2 regions of the Latilactobacillus sp. VITA-14 genome follow, and region 2 is predicted to be linked to the other one. Evidence: riboswitches for the same ligand, from Rfam matches in the RefSeq annotation. Region 2 holds a riboswitch; the other holds the start of a gene.
What was found. Region 2 has a riboswitch for thiamine pyrophosphate ahead of thiM (hydroxyethylthiazole kinase). Riboswitches for the same ligand answer to the same signal wherever they lie in the genome.

Region 1 (4,320 bases), on a different contig from region 2:
TACCGGTCGCGGCTTACCACTTGTTTTATTGAATCACTTATCAGCCACTTTAGATAACTGGGACCCTGCATTAATTGACCTGATCAGTCAGCAACGACGCGTGATTGTCTTTAATAATCGTGGTGTTGGTTTCTCGGATGGCAAAGTCCCCACGACGATTGAGCAAATGGTAGCTGATTGTTATGCTTTTATAACAGCTATGCAGCTCACTCAATTCGATTTACTTGGATTATCGATGGGTGGTTTTGTTGCACAGGCCTTCACTTTAAAATACTCCTCAAGTGTTAATCACTTAATTTTAGTCGGAACAGGTCCCCAGGGTGACTCAGAAATCGCCAAAGTGGGGCGCATAACAACTTTTGACTTAATTCGGTCCTTCTTAACGCATAGAGACGTTAAGGAATACCTCTTCTTCACCAGAACGCCCCAAGGCAAACAGGCTGGTAAAGCGTTCATTAACCGGTTAAAACAGCGTGAAATTGTTGAAGATAAAGCCATTACGTTAGCCGCTTATCGTCGTCAATTAATGGCAATTAAACAGTATGCGCACGATCAACCGGCAAACCTGGCACAAATTAACCAACCAACATTGATTGTCAACGGCGATCACGATCGAATGGCACCTGTTAATGGTTCATATGAATTACATGAACGGATTTTAAATTCCCAATTAAAACTTTACCCAGATGCTGGTCATATGGCGTTATTCCAAAATCCAAATGACTTTGCAGCTTTGTTGGCTCAGTTTTTAAATCACTAATTACAGAAGCGTCATTTTAATATGGCGCTTTTTTGCTGCGCTTAAACGCTGGTGACGAGTGGGTAGGCTTAGTTAATTTTTTAAATCTATTTTAGTTTACATAATATATATTATGCGAAGAAACGCTTATCCCTTAAAAGAGCGCTAAAATAACCACTTATTATCCAACATCATTCAATTGATTTGATGAACCGCACTTAATGCGTTTGTTTTTTACACTGCACGATTCATAAACTATTACAAGTTACTCAACGCCAATATGATGAATCAAACTGACTGGCCAACCGATATCGCCAAACTTAACTTTAAATTCAGAATTCATCTAAGCTCAGGCACAAATCCGTGATTAATCTGACGATTATGGCAGATTTTAATTGGTAAATACGCATATTAACACATCTTAGCCTTAAAACTCACATATCAAATCGTTAAAAAAGGCCTTAAACGTTGATATACCAACTTTTAAACGGAATAAGGATCTTTAGGTTGCTATGCAGATAGTCGAATAAGACCATCTGATCATCAGTTTGCGGAACGGTTTGCAATACAAGTGTTGTTAAAATTATGGTTTTAACAACACTTGTAGTATTCTCACCTCATTTTTGCTAAACTATCTTTAAACTGTTAATTAAGGAGTCTTCCATCATGGATCAACAACGTTACTTAGAACTCTGCGAAAAGCAACTCGCCAATCTTCCGGATTACATTCGTAAATTCTACATTAACCGCCAGGCAAACGCCTACTCTTCTGCAACGCTCTATCAATACTTACAAGAATACGTTCGCTTTTTCACCTGGTTAGTTGATGAACAGATCGTCGCGGTCCCCTCTATCGACCAGATGCCACTGACCGCACTCGAAAAAATGAAACTCGAAGATATTGAGCTCTACAAGATTTTTCTAATGAATAAGCGTAAACAAAATAACCATAAGCTCTCCTTTCAAGCCGTTAACCGCTCGATTAACGCATTAAATGCGCTCTGGTACTTCTTAACCATTGAAGCCGAACAAGCTGATGGTGAGCCTTATTTTTACCGAAACGTCATGAAGAAGGTGAAACTACTTAAAGCTTCAGAAACAATGGCGACACGTTCACGACACATCAGCAAACAACTGCTGACCGGTGAAAAGAAACACGACTTCATCACCTTCATGCAAGTTGATTACCCTAACTTGCTTTCTAATCGCCAACTGGCATCATACAAGCAAAATTGCGAACGCGATATTGCCATCTGTGTACTGGCGCTGGCAACGGGCATCCGACTATCAGAGTTGGCCCAAGCCAACATCAACGATTTGAATCTTGAACAACTTACAATTACCGTGATCCGTAAAGGCGGACAGCAAGATACTGTCCCAATTGCTCCGTGGAGTTTACCTTTTTTAAGGGATTACTGCCAGATTCGTAAATCACGCTATCTAAAAGAAGATAATGAACAAGCCTTATTTGTCAGTCGCTATCGTGGCAGCGCCAAGCGTATGAGCAACTATGCCATTGAAAAGTTAGTCGCGAAGTATTCTGAAGCATTTGGCGTGCGTCTCACACCACACAAGTTCCGCCATACACTTGCCACTGATCTCATGGCGGCAACTCATAGTGAAACAATTGTTGCGACCCAACTAGGCCAAACGACCACGCAAGCTACTCACTTATATACGCACGTCGTTGCTGATGAACAACGCTCGGCAATGGACCAGCTTGAATAGCCACTATTAGTGCTCTTCTTGGCAACGATTATCAACGTCGTTCTAACAGTCATTTGGTTTACATCAATTCGTCGATTTACACATTGCTTGACTTATACCAGCTATCGAGTATACTGAAAGCGTTCCTAAAAATTAAATGTTAACCATCGCAAAGGGGAGCCATTGGCTGAGAGTGATTTTAATCAGACCCTTCGAACCTGTTTGTTAAGACAAGCGTAGGAATTGTGATGGAGTTGAAATGATAACTCCTTTTTTGTGTTGGTTGAACAAGAAAAGGGGTTATTTTTATGCAACATCAGCGTCTATTGATTCAAATTGAAGGGGCAATCATCGCGGCATTTGCCGTGGCATTGGAATACATCCCCCATACAGCGGGGCCTTCCGCAATCGAAGTCTCCTTTGGGATTATCCCTATTGTAATCTACAGTTTACGCCGTGGTGCCATTCCTGGAATGGTCTCCGGCTTAATCTGGGGTCTACTAGACTTAATCTTACGTGGATTAGGAAACGGTAGTGTCTTGAACGTATGGCAAGGATTGCTAGAATTTACCATTGCCTTCATGGTTGTTGGTTTAGCAGGTATCTTACAACGACCTATTCAAGCAAGTATTCAAAATCATACAAAAGTCAAAACGATGACCCTTTTATGGATGGCCGCATTTTTTGGTACTTTTGCAAAATACTTCTGCCACTTCTTAGCCGGTGCCGTTTATTGGGGCTCATACGCTCCCAAAGGTATGAATGCTTGGCTATACTCGCTCACTGTTAACGGTGGCAGCTTTATCGCTAGCTTCATTCTAACCGGCATCGTTCTATGTATTTGTTTAGCCATGGTGCCTAAGTTATATTTACCAAAAGACATGGTTTTACACGTACAATCTGAAAAATAAACAAAAAAAGAGCCGTATTAACACTTGAATGGTGTTAATACGGCTCTTTTTAATTCCCTTAACGATCCGTTCTAGCTCGTAATGCATATAAGATTGAAACTGTATCGACAACCTCTTGGAATAAAGCCCCCACTAATGCTGGAACAATCCCGGTGCTGGCAATCAACATTAACCCAATACAGATTGCAATCCCAATCAAAACCGCCTGGCGAGCAACGCGCATCGTGTCACGCGCGATTTGAACGGCACGACTAACCCGTCCTAAATCATCTTTTAGAATCACCACATCCGCTGATTCACTTGCGGCTGTTGCGCCATGGGCCCCCATCGCAATCCCGACATCAGCACTTGCCAGTGACGGTGCATCGTTGACCCCATCACCAACCATAATTAGTGGGCGTTGGTCTTGCGGTACTTGTTCAATTAAATGAATCTTATCGACTGGCAGACAGCCTGCATGGACGTCATCAATTCCGACTTGTTCCGCAATCTGGTGCGCAGTTGTCGCTTGATCGCCTGTCAACATCATCAAACGCGTAATCCCCAGTTGATGGAGCGTCTGCATCGTGGCCGGTGCTTCTGGTCGTAAATGATCGATAAACGTAATGTACCCCGCATATTGATCATTGATCGCAACGTAAACAGTGGTTTGTTCTTGCAGAGGCTGTTGCGCATCTGGCGTCACGAATTGATGTTTCCCAACACGAACCGTTTGTCCAGACGACAGCGTCGCAACTACCCCAGCGCCCGTTGCTTCTTTTAATGTTTCAATTGGTTGTAATTGTTCTACCTGTGCCGCTTTAACAAGTGACCGTGCTAAAATATGCGAAGATTCTTGCTCCGCACTAGCCGCCAATTGCAATAAATCGGTTGGTGCGATACCAATCACTGACACAACTTGGTCAACCGTCAATTGACCATTCGTAATTGTTCCAGTTTTATCAAACGCTGCTGATTTAGCAG
Region 2 (4,320 bases):
ATTTTGAAGCTCTTGCTAATGAATAAGTTTACCGAGTAGTGTTAAATGGAGTAGTCATCACTAACAAAGCACTAAGCTAAATATCAGCAAACTACCGAGAAAAAGCCGCTAGTACTCTATAAAAAGGGTTCTAGCGGCTTTTTTAAATGTTTGGTGGATCAAACTGGCAGCAAATACTATTCAGAATGGGTCAAACCGTAATAAGGGTTAATTACGATTGGTTTTCATCAGTACTGCGGTGCCATGGCTTTTGTAATGCTTGGACGGCTTGAGCGATATCTGTGGCGTGGGTGACTGCTGAGATAACGGCAACTCCATCCACGGTAGTCTTTGCGACTTGAGCAACGTTTTCTTGGTTGATACCACCAATCGCAACAACCGGTAGTTCACTTTGCTGCGTTAAGAAACGTAAGCGATTAGTGCCAAGTGCTGGTTTAGCATCTTCTTTGGAATTGGTTGGAAAAATTGGACCAATGCCAATGTAATCAAGTATCGGTTGATTATGACTTTGGTGAAGTTCTTGTTCAGTGTGGCAAGATAGACCAGTTATTAAGCCGTGTGCTTTGGCCGTTTCAATTTTATGCCACGGGTGATCGCTTTGGCCGACATGAATACCATCTGCATTGATTTGAAGTGCTAAATCGAGATTGTCATCGATAATAAATGGGACTTGATAATGGCGGCAAAGGGCTTGAGCCGCTGTCGCATACTTTAAAATCGCATCGGAATCTTGCAGACTACCAGCACCTTTTTCACGGAATTGGAAACAGGTAATGCCGGCTTGTAGTGCTTGTTCGAGAATGTTTAGAAAATCATCCATACCGGTATTTTGGGTACCCGCTACCAAATAAGTTTGGAACATTTCCCGGGAAATGTTAGTCATGATGAACCTCCTGATAAGCCCAGTGATTGGTTGGTCCGTGGCCGTGACCAACAGCAATCGGATTAGCAATTGCGGCTTGGATAAAGGCTTTGCTAATATGAATTGCTGCTTTCAAAGGGGTGCCCTTAGCTAGCTCGGCGGTTAAACAAGCTGAAAACGTATCTCCAGTGCCATGTGTTCGTTTAGTAGCAATTCGTGGTGTAGTTAACCATTCATCTTGTCCATCAGCGTAGAGGACGTAATCGGCGGCTTGTGATTGATAGTCTAAATGGCCCCCTTTGATAATGATATTCTTGGCGCCCATTTGTTGGAGTTGGTGGGCCGCTTGTTTGAAATCAGCTGTTGTCTTTATGCGGCTGCCCGTGAGAACTTCGGTTTCGGGTAAGTTGGGTGTCAGCACTGTGGTTAGCGGCAATAATTCAGTACGTAGGGTATCGATGGCATCGTCGGCAAGTAGCTGTGCACCGCCCTTGGCAATCATTACAGGATCAAGGGTAGCGGCCCCCAATCATAATGGCGTAGATTTTCAGCGACCGTTGCAACATGTTCAGCATCTGCCAACATTCCCGTTTTGCAGGCACGAATTTTAAAGTCAGTAGTCAATGAAGCGAATTGTTGATTGATTAGTGATAGTGGTAGTGGCAGACTGGCTTGAACGCCAAGCGTATTCTGAGCGGTGATCGCGACAACTACATTGGTTGCAAAAACATGGCGCTCTTGGATAGTTTTAATATCAGCTTGCATACCAGCACCACCACCGCTGTCAGAACCGGCGATGGTTAGAGCTTGTGGGAATTCATTCATGAGTAGGCACCTCACTTAGTTGGACGGTATTTGCTACTTTGGCTGGGGTAATGTGGAATAAATAATCGATTAATTGGGGATAGAAGGTCCCAGGTAGCGGTGTTTCCATTGCTGTGGCTACTAGTTCGCCGGCAACGGCAAATGTGGCGGCTGCTTCGATAGCGGCTTGGTAGGGATCTGCAGGATGAACTGCAACAAATGCACCACAGAGACCCGATAACATATCACCTGAACCAACATGTGTTTGAAAAAGTGAGGTACCATTTGAAATCAGCGTAACGCGTTGACCGTCTGTAATAATGTCGGTCGGACCCGTTAATAAAATTATGGTGTGTAAACGATTGGCCGCGGCCTTAGCAATAATGACTGGATCGCTATTTCCATGCCCGGCGTCGATGCCATTTGCTTGCCAATCTATCCCAGCAAAATAAGCAATTTCACCTGCATTACCACGAATGAGAGTTGGTGTGTCAAGTATTAATAGTTGCTCGATAATTTGCTGGCGGTAGGCCAGTGAGCCAACTGCCACTGGATCAAGAACAATGGGTTTTTGTTGTTGATAAGCGGCGGTCATTAGGGCCATCATTTCTTGAATCTGTGGTGCCCACAAACTACCAATATTAATCGTAATGGCTTGTGCGATGGTAACAATTCCCTCCGCTTCTTCTGGTGCATTAGACATAATTGGTGAGGCACCGATTGCATTTTGTGCGTTGGCGACCTGATCAATTGTGACGCCATTTGCGACATTAGCAACGATTGGATTGAGCGCTCTAACTTTTTCTAACAGTGAAACAACCATATAAAAACCTCCCTTAAAAACTAAAAAAACCACTTAACGATGCACGAATGCATAGAAAAGTGGTGTGAGTAGTCTAAAGAAAGGCACTTTCCTACGCAAGTCTGAACTTACAGGTTCAAAGGGATCAGGCTGTACAAACCTATCTCAGTTCTTCTAAGAACACCCCTAGTGCAAAGCGATTAATTTGTACCCTCAGTATAGAGAGTGTGGTAGGTGAATGCAACCGTTTTATTTGGTGAATCAGATATTATTTGTTAACTTTTAGGTATAGACCAATATTTTTTGTGTGCATGAAACCGCTTCAACCGCTATTTATAAAGGTCTATACCGGTTGTTAAGCGCTTGCTTATCGTTTACATTAATGATTTAATCATATTAACGAAAAAATGAATGGAGAAAAACTTATGAAGAATTACTTACAACGAATGGGTCGTTCATTAATGTTGCCAGTTGCTGTTTTACCAGCAGCCGCAATTTTAATGGGGATTGCGAACTGGGTTGGCAATGGCGATTCAAACGCAAACGTCTTTACAATTTTCTTATCAGCCGGTGGCGGTGCAATTTTAAATAACCTGCCATTATTATTCGCCGTTGGTTTAGCACTCGGGATGTCTAAGGATCAAGATGGTGCAGCTGCACTTGCTGGTTTAGTCGCTTTCTTAGTGCCTAAGACAATCTTGGCACCTGCTTCAATTCAAGCGATGCAAGGTTTATCAGACATCGCTAAAGTAAATCCAGCTTTTGGTAAGATTGAAGGGAATGTTTTAATCGGGATTATTGCCGGCTTAATTGCGGCTGCAATGTATAATCGCTTCCACAACGTGAAGTTGCCAATGGCCCTCTCATTCTTTAGTGGGAAACGTTTAGTGCCAATTATGGCGGCAACTGCAATGATGGTTGTTTCAGCTATCTTGTACTTTGTTTGGCCAGCCGTCTTTACAGTATTAGTGTCATTTGGTGAAGCAATTTCTAAATTGGGTTGGTTTGGTGCCGGTCTATACGGCTTTTTCAACCGTTTATTAATTCCAACCGGATTACACCATGCCTTGAACTCTGTGTTCTGGTTTGATGTTGCTAACATTAATGATATCGGGAATTTCTTGGGTGGTGCGAAATCACTTGCGATTGGTTCAGCTGTGATTGGTAAGACAGGGATGTATCAAGCTGGTTTCTTCCCAGTCATGATGTTCGGCTTACCTGCTGGGGCTTACGCAATCTACAAAAATGCTCGTCCAGAACGCCGTAAAGCAACAGCTTCATTGATGTTAGCTGCTGGTTTTGCGTCATTCTTTACAGGGGTGACAGAACCACTTGAATTCTCATTCATGTTTGTTGCATGGCCACTTTATGTATTGCATGCAGCTTTCACAGGGATTTCATTGGCTGTTGCTGCTTTCTTCCACTGGACAGCTGGTTTCGCATTTAGTGCTGGATTAGTCGATTATGTTTTAAGTTTGAAAAACCCAGTTGCTAACCAACCGTTGATGTTATTGGTTGAAGGGTTGGTCATGGCAGTTATTTACTACTTTGGGTTCAACTTTGCCATCAAGAAATTTAACTTGATGACACCAGGTCGTGAAGCAGAAGATGCTGTTGATGAAGATACTGCTGGCGTTGAAACAGACGCTACTGATGATAAATTCATGGTTCAAGCAAAACGGATCTACGCTGCAATCGGTGGCAAAGACAATATCAAAGTGATTGACAACTGTACAACACGTCTTCGATTACAATTAGAAGACACTGCCAATGTTAACCAATCAGCGATTAAAGCTGCTGGTACTGCTGGGATTAACGTTTTAGATAAAACAAACATTCAAATTATTATTGG

Region 1: another riboswitch for thiamine pyrophosphate. It lies ahead of thiT (energy-coupled thiamine transporter ThiT); the one in region 2 lies ahead of thiM (hydroxyethylthiazole kinase).

The regions. Positions count from the first base shown of each region.
Region 1 covers NZ_JBJKTM010000005.1:71,100-75,419, reverse strand. The annotation lists gene ACF1X7_RS03605 (alpha/beta fold hydrolase) at 1-760, shown strand, start outside; gene xerS (tyrosine recombinase XerS) at 1,406-2,467, shown strand; TPP riboswitch at 2,610-2,706, shown strand; gene thiT (energy-coupled thiamine transporter ThiT) at 2,755-3,357, shown strand; gene ACF1X7_RS03590 (heavy metal translocating P-type ATPase) at 3,416-4,320, opposite strand, start outside.
Region 2 covers NZ_JBJKTM010000018.1:27,729-32,048, reverse strand. The annotation lists gene ACF1X7_RS07940 (sugar O-acetyltransferase) at 1-26, shown strand, start outside; gene thiE (thiamine phosphate synthase) at 212-883, opposite strand; partial or broken gene thiD (bifunctional hydroxymethylpyrimidine kinase/phosphomethylpyrimidine kinase) at 876-1,687, opposite strand; gene thiM (hydroxyethylthiazole kinase) at 1,680-2,489, opposite strand; TPP riboswitch at 2,561-2,666, opposite strand; gene nagE (N-acetylglucosamine-specific PTS transporter subunit IIBC) at 2,894-4,320, shown strand, end outside.